Regions from separate parts of the Pseudarthrobacter sp. GQ63 genome, predicted to be linked through region 3. Evidence: riboswitches for the same ligand, from Rfam matches in the RefSeq annotation. Region 3 holds a riboswitch; each other region holds the start of a gene.
The links. A riboswitch is a leader RNA that binds a small molecule or an ion and turns the genes downstream of it on or off. The one in region 3 is predicted to bind thiamine pyrophosphate.
Positions count from the first base shown of each region.

Region 1: linked by a shared signal. The riboswitch ahead of thiC (phosphomethylpyrimidine synthase ThiC) and the one ahead of thiD (bifunctional hydroxymethylpyrimidine kinase/phosphomethylpyrimidine kinase) in region 3 are both predicted to bind thiamine pyrophosphate.
Region 2: linked by a shared signal. The riboswitch ahead of AC6CHP_RS07510 (ECF transporter S component) and the one ahead of thiD (bifunctional hydroxymethylpyrimidine kinase/phosphomethylpyrimidine kinase) in region 3 are both predicted to bind thiamine pyrophosphate.

Region 1 covers NZ_JCAXEF010000001.1:909,706-914,214, forward strand. Annotated here, with positions in the region: gene AC6CHP_RS04345 (alpha/beta fold hydrolase) at 1-601, shown strand, start outside; gene thiC (phosphomethylpyrimidine synthase ThiC) at 678-2,501, opposite strand; TPP riboswitch at 2,496-2,603, opposite strand; gene AC6CHP_RS04355 (amidohydrolase family protein) at 2,681-3,763, shown strand; gene AC6CHP_RS04360 (VOC family protein) at 3,864-4,509, shown strand, end outside.
Region 2 covers NZ_JCAXEF010000003.1:56,801-61,309, reverse strand. Annotated here, with positions in the region: gene AC6CHP_RS07520 (energy-coupling factor transporter transmembrane component T family protein) at 1-335, opposite strand, end outside; gene AC6CHP_RS07515 (ABC transporter ATP-binding protein) at 332-1,885, opposite strand; gene AC6CHP_RS07510 (ECF transporter S component) at 1,885-2,508, opposite strand; TPP riboswitch at 2,573-2,712, opposite strand; gene AC6CHP_RS07505 (heme-degrading domain-containing protein) at 2,786-3,328, shown strand; gene AC6CHP_RS07500 (hypothetical protein) at 3,458-3,667, shown strand; gene AC6CHP_RS07495 (DUF4383 domain-containing protein) at 3,767-4,282, shown strand; gene AC6CHP_RS07490 (iron-containing redox enzyme family protein) at 4,350-4,509, shown strand, end outside.
Region 3 covers NZ_JCAXEF010000002.1:526,674-531,182, forward strand. Annotated here, with positions in the region: gene rpmA (50S ribosomal protein L27) at 1-15, opposite strand, end outside; gene rplU (50S ribosomal protein L21) at 77-385, opposite strand; gene thiD (bifunctional hydroxymethylpyrimidine kinase/phosphomethylpyrimidine kinase) at 650-2,107, opposite strand; TPP riboswitch at 2,217-2,314, opposite strand; gene AC6CHP_RS06935 (Rne/Rng family ribonuclease) at 2,534-4,509, opposite strand, start outside.

The DNA of each region.
Region 1 (4,509 bases), on a different contig from region 3:
CGAACCCACTGCGTCCTCGTTCGCGGAGGACACGCGCATCCTGCTGGAATCCCTTGGGGACGACGGCCGGGGCACCGCCGGCGGGCACGTCGTGGCGCATGCGCAAGGAGCCATCTCCGCCATGATGGCCGCCGTCGAACGTCCGGACCTTGTGTACTCGCTGACCCTGGTGGAGCCGGCCTGCCTGTCCCTGACCGCTGAACTGCCGGCCACGGCGGCGCACATCGGGCTGATGCAGCCCCTGTTCAACGCCCGGCATCAACTCAGTGACGAGGATTTCCAGCGCGAGTTCGTCCGCAGGGTCTATGCCACCGACCTGCAGCAGCCGGTGACTGCCGAGGAGAAGCGTTCTGCCAGGCGGCTGCGGCTGCAGGCGCCGTCCTGGGAAGCCCCGCTGCATATCGTTCCCGGCGTGCCCACGCTCGTCCTGACAGGCGGCTGGGAGCCGCTCTACGAGGAGATCGCCGGCTACCTCCGTGAGACCGGGGCGGATCACCGCACGGCCGCCGGCGGCCACCGGCCCCACGACTCCCCGGAAGGGGACCGCATCATCCGTTCGTTCATCAGCGACTCAGGCCGCGTGGAGGCACGCGCCTCCTGATCCCGCCCGAACCTGCCCTCCACAGGAGCCCGTCCGGCCGGCCCCCAATGACCAGCCGGACGGAACCTGCAGGCTCCTACCGCCCCGGCGGAACGCTCAGCTCCGGCAGATAAACTTTCCCGCCGGCAGCCAGGAATTCTTCGCTCTTGCCCCGCATGCCGGCTGCCGCTTCAGCAAGGGCTGCCTGTGCCTCCGCGGATCCGTATTCGTCCCGGATGTCCTGGCTGATCCGCATGGAGCAAAACTTGGGCCCGCACATGGAGCAGAAGTGGGCCGTCTTGGCCGGTTCGGCCGGGAGGGTCTCGTCGTGGAAGGCCTCGGCCGTCTCCGGGTCCAGCGACAACGCAAACTGGTCACGCCAGCGGAACTCGAAGCGTGCCTTGGACAGTGCGTCATCACGTTCGTGGGCGCCCGGGTGGCCTTTGGCAAGGTCTGCCGCATGGGCAGCGATCTTGTACGTGATCACCCCTGTCTTGACGTCGTCCTTGTTGGGCAGCCCCAGGTGTTCCTTGGGCGTGACGTAGCACAGCATCGCCGTGCCGTAGCGGGCAATTTCCGTGGCTCCAATGGCGGAGGTGATGTGGTCATAGCCCGGGGCAACGTCGGTCACCAGCGGGCCCAGCGTGTAGAACGGTGCGCCCTTGCACAGCTCCTGCTGCCGTTCAACGTTCTCCCTGACCAGGTGGAACGGAACGTGTCCAGGACCCTCCACCATCACCTGGACGTCGTACTCCCAGGCACGCTGCGTGAGCTCGGCGAGGGTGTCCAGCTCGGCAAACTGCGCGGCGTCGTTGGCATCCGCCGTCGCGCCCGGCCGCAGGCCGTCGCCCAGGGAAAACGCGACGTCGTACCGCGCGAAGATCCCGCAGAGCTCGTCGAAGTGCGTGTAGAGGAAGTTCTCCCGGTGGTGCGCCAGGCACCACCCCGCCATGATTGATCCGCCGCGGGACACAATGCCGGTGACGCGGTTGGCGGTCAGGGGAACGTACCGGAGCAGCACGCCGGCGTGGATGGTCATGTAGTCCACGCCCTGTTCGCACTGTTCGATGACGGTGTCGCGGAAGATCTCCCAGGTCAGGGCGTTGGCCTCGCCGTTGACTTTCTCCAGGGCCTGGTAGATGGGGACGGTGCCGATCGGGACAGGCGAGTTGCGGATGATCCATTCCCGGGTGGTGTGGATGTCCTCGCCGGTGGAGAGATCCATGACGGTGTCGGCGCCCCACCGGGTTGCCCACTGCAGCTTGTCCACCTCTTCGGCGATTGAACTGGTCACTGCAGAGTTGCCGATGTTGGCGTTGATCTTCACCAGGAAGGCCTTGCCGATGATCATCGGCTCGGATTCGGGGTGGTTGATGTTGTTGGGAATGATGGCCCGTCCTGCGGCGAGTTCGCTCCGGACCAGTTCAACATCGCAGTTTTCCCGCAGCGCCACGAAGCGCATTTCCGGGGTTATGACGCCCTGCCGTGCGTAGTGCATCTGTGTCACGGTCCGTCCCTCGACGGCGCGGCGGGGCACGGGAGGCGCTCCCTTCCACTCCGCGCTGGCGGCGCCGCGGCGCACGGCCGAGCGGCCGTCGTCGAGCAGGTTCCTCTCCCTGCCGCTGTACGCTTCCGTGTCTGCCCGCGCCTCGATCCAATCCTTGCGGAAAGGAGGAAGACCCTGAACGGGGTCGCTCCCCGGACCGGCCGTCCGGTAAGTCCGGAACGGCTGGTTCGGAACGCCGTTGGGGGACGGCTCCAACGCGATTTCCGTCACGGGAACACGGATACCGGTCCCGGCGTCCTCGAGGTAGGCCAGGGAATGGGATTTCAGGGATTGCGTCACCGGGGGCGGGTTCCCGTCAGTGGTGGCACCCGGGGTGTTGCGGGCAGGGTTCAGCTGCTGATTTGGTGTATTCAAGGAATACTCACTTCCTTCGCCGGCATTACCCGGACAGGTTCGACGGTCGCAGGCTGCGTCAGCCCGATCTCAGCCCCTGCAGGGGCACCCGTGTGGTCAAGATGAAAGCTACCACAGCCTTTCTTTCGGGGCTTGTCACATTGCCGGTGCTAGCCTGACCGGGCAGGAAAGAGGTGCACATGGCAGAAATCATCGAGTTCACGGGGACGGTCCTGACCGGACCCGGGAGTGGACAGCGCGGACTGTGGTCTGTTGACGGGCGCCTGACGTTCCGCCGGCCGGCAAAGGCCCCGGACCGGATCCTGGCGGGATGGGTGCTGCCGGGCTTCGTGGATGCCCACTGCCACATCGGGCTCGGCGTGGGAGGGGCGGTGGATGCTCCGACCGCCGAAGAGCAGGCGCGGACGGACCTGATGGCCGGCACACTGTTGATCCGTGACGCAGGTTCCCCTGCTGACACGCGGTGGCTGCAGGACAGAAAAGACGTCCCGGTGCTGATCCGCGCCGGACGCCACGTTGCGCGCACGCGCCGGTACCTGCGGGGTTTCGCTGAGGAAGTCGAACCGGAGGGCCTGGTGGAAGCTGTCCGTAAACAGGCCAGGGAAGGCGACGGATGGGTCAAGCTCGTGGGGGACTGGATTGACCGCGACGCCGGCGACCTCGCGCCGTCGTTCCCTGCCGCCGTCGTCCGCGATGCCGTCCTGGCCGCCCATGACGAAGGCGCACGCGTTACCGCCCACTGCTTCGCGGAAGAGACGCTCGGTGACGTGCTGGACGCCGGCATCGACTGCGTCGAGCACGCCACCGGCCTCCTGCCGAGGCACCTGCCCAGGTTCGTGGAGCAGAAGGTGCCCATTGTGCCCACCCTGGTCAACATCGCCACGTTCCCGGACATTGCTGCCCAGGCGGCGCCCAAGTTTCCGCGGTATGCGGCGCACATGCGTTCACTGTGGGAACGGCGGAAGGAACGGGTGCTTGAGGCGTTCGAGGCAGGCGTGCGGATCTACGCCGGGACCGACGCCGGCAGCGTGATCAGGCACGGCAGGATCGCCGACGAGATCCTGGCCCTCCATGCTGCGGGCCTGCCCATGGCGTCTGCCCTGGACGCCGCGTGCTGGAGTGCGCGGGAGTGGCTGGGCGCGGACGGCCTGGAAGAAGGGGCGCGGGCAGATGTTGTCGTGTGCCGGGAAGACCCGCGGAAGGTACCGGAGGCGGTCCATGGCCTGGCGCACGTTGTCCTGGGCGGTCGGGTCATCCGCTGAAAAGATATCCGGCCCGGGACTTGGAATAAATTGAAGCTTCAAGTAATTTTAAGAGTGTAAGGGCTGCCGACCGGAAGGCCCACAGCACCGGGAGTTATCAATGACTGCACAAGCCGCAAGCCAGGACCTTCTGCCTGCCGACCTCGCCATGGGCACCGTGATGCTCAAGGTGGGCGACATGGAGGTGATGACCGATTACTACCAGCGCGCCCTCGGCCTGGAGGTCATTGCCGAGCAGGACGGCGGAATCTACCTCGGCCGGCTGCAGAAGCCGCTTGTGCACCTGGCTCCCGCGCCCGGGCTGAACCTTCCGGGCAGGGGAGAGGCCGGCCTGTTCCACACTGCGCTGCTGTTTGAGAACCAGGCAGACCTGGCCGCCACCATCGCCACCGCCGCCCGGTTCGAACCGCGCTCGTTCACCGGCAGCGCCGACCACCTTGTCAGCGAAGCCTTCTACTTCAACGACCCCGAGGGCAACGGCATCGAGCTCTACTGGGACAGGCCGCGCAGCAACTGGTCCTGGAACGGCACTGACGTGGTGATGGACAGCCTGGCCCTCCCGCCGCAGCGGTACCTCGAGCAGCACCTGACGGAAGATTCCCTGGAGCGCCAGCTCGGGTCCGTGGCGGGCGTCGGCCACGTGCACCTCCAGGTGGGCGACGTCCAGACGGCCCGCGACTTCTACGTGGGGACCCTCGGCTTCGAGAAGACCGCCGGCTGGCACGGACAGGCCCTGTTTGTCTCTG
Region 2 (4,509 bases), on a different contig from region 3:
ATGAAGCCGATCCCCAGTTCCAGCGAGCCTTCGCTCATGGTCCAGATGCCGACGTCGATCAGCGTCCTTCCGCTGTCCGGAGCCAGGATTGAGGTACTCCACCCCCCCACGGCCGCTGCGAGGATCAGCGGCCAGCCGCGTTGCCACAGCAGCGTCAGCGTCAGGCCTGCGAGCGGGAACAGCAGGAATTCGAAGGCCAGCGCCACCGACGCGGAAACCCAGTCGATCGAAAGCGCCAGCACTGCCGTGATGAGGAAGACGGCGGCGAACTTGCTCAGGGGATTGGCGCGGGTCAGCAGGGCCTGGTTGTCCCGCAGGTTCAGTTCCTGCCTCATGGCGCCACCGGTTCCCCGGCAGCCATCCGCAGCTCGGTTCCACCCAGCGCGGCGGTGAACTCGGCGTCGTGCGTCACGGACACCACGGCGGTGCCGCCATCCAGGAGCTCGGACAGGAACGAGGCCAGCTCCGCCCAGGTGTTGGCGTCCTGGCCGAACGTCGGCTCGTCCAGCACGAGCACGCGGGGATGTGCCGCCAGGACCGTGGCCACGGAGAGGCGCCGCTTCTCGCCGCCGGACAGCGTAAAGGGGTTCGCGTCCACGAGGTGGGTCAGCCGCAACCGCTCCAGCAGCTCGTCCACGCGTTCCTCACCGTGCCCCAGGTGCCGCGGACCGAACAGGAGTTCGTCCAGCACCTTCCCGGTGACGAACTGGTGCTCTGGCTCCTGGAACACGGTGCCAATCCGCTCGATGAGCTGCTCGGCTTTCCACTTATAAGGGTCTATCCCGGCGCCACGGCTGAGGTCCAGGGTGGCGGACACCTTTCCAGCCACGGGCTCCAGGAGTCCTGCAAGGGTCAGCGCAAACGTTGACTTGCCCGCGCCGTTGGGGCCTGTGATGGCCAGCGCCTGCCCTGCCCGGACCTGCGCGGAAATATCGTGCTGGACGGGCGCTGGGGGCACCTTCCGAAAGCCGCTGCGGCGCGGACGTTCCCGGGAAACCGCAAGGTGTTCGGCCGCCAGCAGGAGGCCGCCGGAGCCGGCAGCCGGGTTGCCCGACCTTGCACGCGTCTCAGGAACATACCCGGGCACCCACACACCGGCCGCCGCCAGCATGGTCCGCGCGTCCGCGAGCACCCGGTCCGGAGGACCGTCAAGCAGCACGGCATCATCAGTGGCGCTGCCCGGCTGCAGCACCACGATTCGGTCCACCAGGTCCTTCCACACGGACACCCGGTGCTCCACCACAACCAGCGTGGCACCGGTTTTGTCCAGGCAGCGGCCCACGGCGTCGCGGACTTCCAGCACACCGGCAGGGTCCAGGTTCGCCGTGGGCTCGTCGAGCAGAATCAGGCCAGGCCGCATGGCGAGGATTCCTGCCAGCGCCAAGCGCTGTTTTTGCCCGCCGGACAGGGCCGACGTCGGGTGGTCCAGCGGCAGGTGGGAAAGTCCGACGTCGTCCAGCGCCTCGTGCACGCGGGCCCAGATGGCTTCGCGGGGCACGGCGAGGTTCTCGGCGCCGAAGGCGACGTCGTCGCCAACGCGGGAGAGGACAACCTGCGTCTCCGGGTCCTGCTGCATCAGTCCGGCCCGGCCGCGCTGCTCGCGGGGCACGGCACCGTCAACCAGCAGCGAACCCGTCTCGTCGGACTCGCTGGCGTCGCCGCCGTCGTCTATGTCCCCCAGTACCCCTGCCAGGGCATGCAGGAGCGTGGACTTGCCCGCGCCGGATGGCCCCAGGAGGAGCACGCGCTCCCCCGGGCGGATCTCCAGGTCGAGGCCACGGACGGCCGGCTTGGCGCGCCCCGCATGGCGCCAGCCCCAGCCGCGGGCTGTGACGGCAGCCGGACGCACCGCGACGGATGCCTCGTGCCGCGAAGGGGCGCCCATCAGGAGAAGACGGGCTCCGTTGCCGCCTTGCGTGATGCAAAGGAGCTCAGGACCCCTGTCCTGGCCAGGCCGCGGGTGGCCATCCAGGACAGGGCTCCGGCGATGATGGCGCCGGAGATGGCGGTGAAGATGATGTAGGCCAGCTTGTCGCCGGCGGCGTAGGCGATGTTCCAGCCCCACGGCGCGAAGGAGTCGTTCAGGCCGCAGAAAAGGCCGGCGGCGGCGCCGGCAAGCAGTGCCACGGGCAGGTTGAACTTCCGGTACACGAAGATGGCGAAGATGATCTCGGCACCCAGGCCCTGGACGAATCCTGAGAACAGAACGGACGCCCCGTACTGGGAGCCCATGAACAGTTCACCTGTGGCGGCCACCGTCTCGCAGAAGAGCGCGGCGCCTGGCTTGCGGATGATGAGCATGCCCAGGACGGCCGGGATCATCCAGCCGCCGGCGATGAGGCCGGTCAGGGGCGGGTAGACGGCGTTCATGGGTCCCGAGACTGCGGCCGCCCCCTGGGACCAGGCCCAGAAAATGACGCCGCCGGCAACGGCAATAAGGGCCGCCACCACGATGTCCACGACGCGCCAGGACTTGCCGGCGGGCTTCTTGACTGCTGTTGTTGCCATGTGATCCTCCTGAGGAACAGGAGGGGAAAGTGGACGCGGCTACCGGCACTGCTGCCGCTGCGCGCACTTCGAGAACTCGACTCCCTTGCGCCGGTACTAACCGGATCAGGTTCGAGGGTCTGCGGCTGTCCGCACTCTCAGCGCCCACCTGCGGTCCCTGGCATGGCCAGTGATGCCGACGGCGGCGCTCCCCTGTCGTTGAATGATTCTGTTTGGTGAAATATCCGCCCTGTTGGGCGTGGTCCAGTTTACCGCAGGGAGGGGTAGATTGTGGGCCATGACTGCGAATCCACCAGATGTGACCGAGTACGATCCGGATTCCCGCGATGCCCAGCCGGAGGGATCCCTTGAAGCCTTGATCGCCCGGATCGAGGCGGAGATCCGGGAGCTCCAATTTCCCGGCTTCTCCCTGGACGACTCCCTGAACCTGGGACTGCTCCTGGTGGAGCTGGGCAAGGAGCGCGGGCTCCCCATCGCCATCGACATCACCAAGGGTGAGCAGGTCCTCTTCCACGTGGCCCTGCCGGGGGCAACGCCGGACAACGGGCACTGGATCCGGGCCAAGAAGCGGACCGCCGCCCGGTACGAGGTTCCTTCCCTGCTGGTGGGGCTGCGCGCCCGGCGCGGCGGCGGACGTATTGAAGACAACGCCTGGTTCGACCAGGCCCTCTACGCCGCGCACGGCGGCTCCTTCCCCGTGTACGTCACCGGGGTGGGCGCCGTAGCAACCGTCACCGTGTCCGGATTGCCGCAGGTGCAGGACCATGACCTGGTGGTCGAGGCACTCCGCGACATCCTCCGGTCGGCTGGCGCGGAGTGACGCCCTGAAAGCCTGCACCGCGCGGCGCCCTGCCGGCCAGGGATGACAGGTTTTTCCTGGCATGGACACCCCTGCAAGGCCGGGAGTACATTCGAGCGCAGTGGCGGGTGATCAATCCAGGAGGGCGTCGTGACCGGTCCAGCAACCGAGAACCAGGTCCGGGCGGCGCTGGACAAAGCCTGGGACGAGATGATTTTCATCGGCCCGGACCACCCCTACTATTCCCTGCTGGCGGAACTGGTGTCCGCCGTCGGGAAGTCCTGGCAGCAAGGCTACGACCACGGCCGCCGCGGAGGTCCATACACAAACCCCTACTCATGGGCCGGCCCGGAAGGCTAGTGACCGGCGCCCAAACACCGGCGGAATACAAAGCCTGCTTAGCAATTATTTAGTAATCATGCTTACTATGTTGTCTCCAGGGTTTGAGGAGTACAGCACATGGCAGCCAGCATCCGCCGGGCAGGCGCCCGAACAGGCCTGCAGAAGGCTGCGCTCGCAACGGGCGCCGTGTTCTGCCTGGCCGGCATCCTGGGATTCATTCCCGGCGTCACCTCACACTATGACGCGCTCCACCTGGCCGGGCACGGCTCAGGAGCGCTGCTGCTCGGGATCTTCCAGGTGTCCGTTCTCCACAACGCCGTGCACCTGCTCTTTGGACTTACCGGCGTCCTCATGTCGCGCTCGCACCCGCAGGCACGGAACTTCCTCATCTACGGCGGTGTCATCTACCTGGTCCTCTGGCTGTACGGCCTCCTGGTCGGTGACACCACCCCGGCGAACTTCCTCCCCGCAAACGATGCCGACAACTGGCTCCACCTGGTTCTTGGCCTGGCCATGATTGCCCTGGCCATCATGCTCGCCCGTGGACCAGACCCGGCCGCTGCCGGAGACGGCTCCGGCGCCGGCAGCTCCAGCACCGCCTCGTCTCCAGCGCCCGGCACCCGCGGCCGCTGACCACCATCTTCCGGCCCCCAGTGCAGGGGGCACGGAACCCGGCACACGCCAGACCTGAAGGAGCACCATGAAAATCCCAGCAGCACGGGGTCCCGTCAGCACCGCATTATTCAGCGTCCTCGCGGAGCTGCCGGGCACGGACGGGGGCGCCCTTGAGGCCCTGCACCGGACGGTGGCCGGCAATCTTCCCGAGACCCTGGACATCATAGGCGACGACGACCTCCAGC
Region 3 (4,509 bases):
CTTTTTATGTGCCATCTGAAATGCCTGCCTCTAAATTCTGGGGAATCTGCTGAAAAACCTGAACAGTAACGGAAGGTTACTTGATACCAGTGATCTTGACCTTGGTCAGTTCCTGGCGGTGACCCTGGCGCTTCTTGTAACCGGTCTTGTTCTTGAACTTCTGGATCACAATCTTAGGACCACGGAGGTCCTGGAGGATCTCAGCCGTAACAGTTACCTTGGCCAGGTCAGCAGCGGCGGAGGTGACCTTGTCACCGTCAACCAGGAGCAGTGCGGGCAGCTGAATGGTGCTGCCAGCTCCACCGGCGACGCGGTTCAGGGTAACGAAGTCTCCAACGGAAACCTTCTCTTGGCGGCCGCCTGCGCGGACAATCGCGTACACCACTTGGGAACTCACTTCTCTCGACGTTTATTACAAATTTGCGTGCGGAACCCGGTTCCATGATTGGGTGGGCTCTCGCTGTGCCTCAACGCCGTGGGGTCATAACCCAAGTGTTGGCGTAAGCACCGAAGATCTAGAATACGCTAGTTTTGGCTTCGGCCGCAAATGAGGCTGGTTCCGGCGGGTTGTCTGTGATAGGCACCACAGCCCAGGTCCACGCCCTTACCTGTGCCCCACCATAGTACCGGCGGGACGCGCCACCAGGTGTCAGGAATGAATGCGCGGCGCGTCGAAAAAGTCCACTTCGAGGCGGCAGGACTGCCTGAACGCCGTCACCATGGCATCCCGGTCCCCCGCGGAAGCAGCGCGGCCGGCCCCGTCCACCATGGCAACCGCCGTGCGGGTGGCGGCAACGAAGTCCTCGTCCGCGTATGTGCGCAGCCACTCGGCGTAGGGGTGGCCGCCTGGTTCCCCGGCAGCCACGAACTGGGCGTGGAGTGTTGTGCCCACCTCGGCATACAGCCAGAAGCAGGGCAGGACTGCTGCGGCCAGCACCGCGTAACTGCCCGACGCCGATGCCGCCGTCAGGTGGTCCACGTAGGACTTGGTCACGGGTCCCAGCTGCGGCTCAACGGTCCGTGTACTAAGCCAGGAGCGGTGCAGCTCAGACTCCACCTCCAGGCACTGTGCGGCGGAACGTGCCCAGAAGAGCTGCTCCTCTTCGGTGGGGGCCAGTGCACTTGTCCGCGCGAGCACCCGTGAGTAGCCGTTGAGGTAGATGGCGTCCTGGGCGAGGTAGTAGGCAAACTCCTTCTCCGGCAGGCTGCCGGAAACCAGGCCGCGGATGAAGTCCAGCGCGTAGATGTCCTCGAGGTCCTTTGCGGCGCCCGCCCAGAGCTGCGCCGCGAAGCTCCCCTTCCCGCGCACCGCGGGCACGTGATGGAAGTGGTGCACGGGCCCATTGCCAGTCCCCACCTCCAGGGTCTCCGAGGCCTCCAGCGCGCCGGCAAGCCAGGGCTTGACCTCGCGCAGGGCTGCCTCCCAGTCCCCCACCCGGGCCTGGACCGTGGCCATGGCCGCCGACAGGGAGCATCCGGTGCCGTGGCTGTTCACTGTTGCCACCCGCTGTCCGGGAACCACCACCACGTCCCTGGACAACAGGCCTGCGGTGTTAACGAGGGCGTCGGGGCATTCGGCCCCTACGAGGTGCCCGCCCTTGACCAGAACCGTGGCTCCCGTGGCGGCGGAAAGATTCCGGCCCTGTTCCAGGGCGCCTTCCCAGGTCTCCTGCACGTCGCCGCCCACAAGCATGGCGAGTTCAGCCAGGTTGGGCGTGATGAGGTGTGCCAGCGGCAGCAGGCCGCGAAGCGCGGCTTCGGCGGATTCCTGGAGGAGCCGGTCGCCGCTGGTGGCCACCATGACAGGGTCCAGGACCACGACGGCGGGACGCACCTTTTCGAGCCACGCACGGACGGCGTCGATCACCCCGGCATCGCCCAGCATTCCGATCTTCACGGCGTCGATACTGATGTCGTCGCTCAGGGCATCGAGCTGCTGGGTGAGGAAGTTGGCGGGGGGAACGTGGACGCCGCGCACGCCGCGGGTGTTCTGTGCTGTGAGGGCGGTGATGGCGGCCATTCCGTAACCGCCGTGGGCGGCGATGCTTTTCAGGTCCGCCTGGACGCCGGCCCCGCCGGAAGGATCGGATCCGGCAATGGAAAGCACCCGGGGCGTGTCGCGGTACTCGCGGGCGGGGGCTGCAGAGGCAGAAACAGCTGCGGGCCCGGGAGCAGGCGCGGGTGTGCCCTGGCTGGTGGCAGTGGGCAGTGCAAAGGTGGAAGACAAGAGACATCCCTTCGCCGGTACTAGCCGGACAGGTTCAACGGGTCTGGATCTCAGCCGGCTCTCTGCGCGGCACCCCGTGTCGGTTCCCCAGCCTAGCTTTTTTGCGGTCCACAGCGTGAAGGTGACACAGTGCGACCGGAGCGGGGTGGATCGCCGGTGTCCAATACCGGGTGTTCACGAGCGCTGCGGAACGCGCCTTAAATGACGGATGCCCGGCCGGCCACTGTCTGTGGCTGGCCGGGCATCCGGTTAATGCCCGCCCTGGGTTCGGGATTCCAGGAGCTCCGTTCCTGGCAGCTCCAATTCCTAGAGCTCTGAGGCAGGGACCCCGACGCCGAGGATAATCGGGGCGTCCGGCCGCTTGTCGCCGGCCGGCTTTGAGGCAGCCGCCTGGTCCGCTCCCGGTGCCTTGGCGGCGTGGGAATGCCCGGCCGCGGCGGCGGGAACGTTCTCGTGCTGCTGGACCGAGGTCTCGTTGGCTGCTCCCTGTGCGCGGCTGGCACTGCGATTGCGGCGTGCCCTGCGCGGGCGTGACTGCTCCAGGGTGTGGTCGGAGTAGTCCTTCTCCGCTGCGGCAGCCACCGGCCGCTGCTGCGGCTGGACGTTGGCCGGTTCCCGCTGCTCCGGGGCCTGCACCGGCTCGGGGGTCCGCTCCGGGGCAGGAGCCTGCTGGGGAGCCTCTTCAGCCCCACGCTGTACCGGCTGCCGCGCCGGCGTTTCGGCCGGCGTGCCGGCTGTCGGGGAGGGCTCGCCCAGGTGGGCGAAGGCTGCAGCCAGGCGGTCCAGGGTGAGCGCAGGCTTTGGCTGCTGCTCCTCTGCGTGCTCCACGAAGGGCAGGACGACTTTCTCCCCGCCAAAGGTCAGGACGGCAGCGGGCCTGGACGCATCGCCGTCGTGCTTCTCCGTTTCAGCCGGCACTGCGGGCTGGGCCTGCGTTGCCTGCCTGGCGGCGGCCAACTCGTCGTCATGCAGGTGGGCTGCATGGGCAGCCGCCGCGATGTTGGCAAGGGCCAGCCTGGTGGCCTCCGCTTTCGCATGCCGCTCGGCGTCCGTCGGATCAGGGTGGACCGTGTGGACGTGGACGGCAGCTGCCGGGGCTGCGTCCGGCTGCTGGCCGCCGCGGCCGCGGCGGCGCTTCCTGTCAGGACGGACACCCGGCTGGCTGCTGTCCGTGCGCTGAGCCTCGATGCGGTTGCCCTCGGCGCGTGCTTCCGGGCGGTGCTCGGAACGCTGCACGTGATGCTCGGCAGCCACAATGTTGGCGCGGCGGTGTTCCACCGGGTCATCGTGGGTGACCACGCCGCGGCCGGCGCAGGCTTCGCACTGCTCGCCGAACACCTCAAGGAGCCCCGTGCCCATGCGCTTACGGGTCATCTGCACCAGGCCCAGGGAGGTGACTTCCGCAACCTGGTGCTTGGTGCGGTCACGGCCCAGGCACTCCACCATGCGCCGCAGGACCAGGTCCCGGTTGGACTCAAGGACCATGTCGATGAAGTCGATGACAATGATGCCGCCGATGTCGCGGAGGCGGAGCTGGCGAACTACTTCCTCTGCAGCTTCCAGGTTGTTCTTGGTGACTGTTTCTTCCAGGTTGCCGCCGCTGCCGGTGAACTTGCCGGTGTTGACGTCCACCACGGTCATGGCTTCGGTACGGTCGATCACCAGCGAGCCGCCCGAGGGCAGGAAGACCTTCCGCTCCAGGGCCTTGTGGATCTGCTCATCGATCCGCCAGGCACTGAAGATGTCCTGGTCCTTGGTCCACTTCTCGAGGCGGCCCACCAGGTCCGGGGCGACGTAGGTGACGTACGCCTCGATGGTGTCCCAGGCTTCCTCGCCTGAAACGATCAGCTTGGAGAAGTCCTCGTTGAAGACGTCGCGGACCACCTTGATAGTGAGGTCCGGTTCGCCGTAGAGCAGCTCCGGGGCAAGGATCTTGGTGGACTTCGACTGGCTTTCGATGCCCTCCCACTGGGCACGCAGCCGGTTGATGTCGTGCGTCAGCTCTTCCTCGGAAGCGCCCTCCGCAGCCGTACGGACAATCACGCCGGCGTGCTCAGGAAGGCGGTCCTTGAGGATCCGCTTCAGGCGGTTGCGTTCGACGTCGGGCAGCTTCCGGGAGATGCCGGTCATGGAGCCGCCGGGAACGTACACCAGGTAGCGGCCGGGCAGGGAGATCTGGCTGGTCAGGCGCGCGCCCTTGTGGCCCACCGGGTCCTTGGTCACCTGGACCAGGACGGTGTCGCCGGACTTCAGCGCGTTCTCGATGCGGCGCTGCTTGCCCT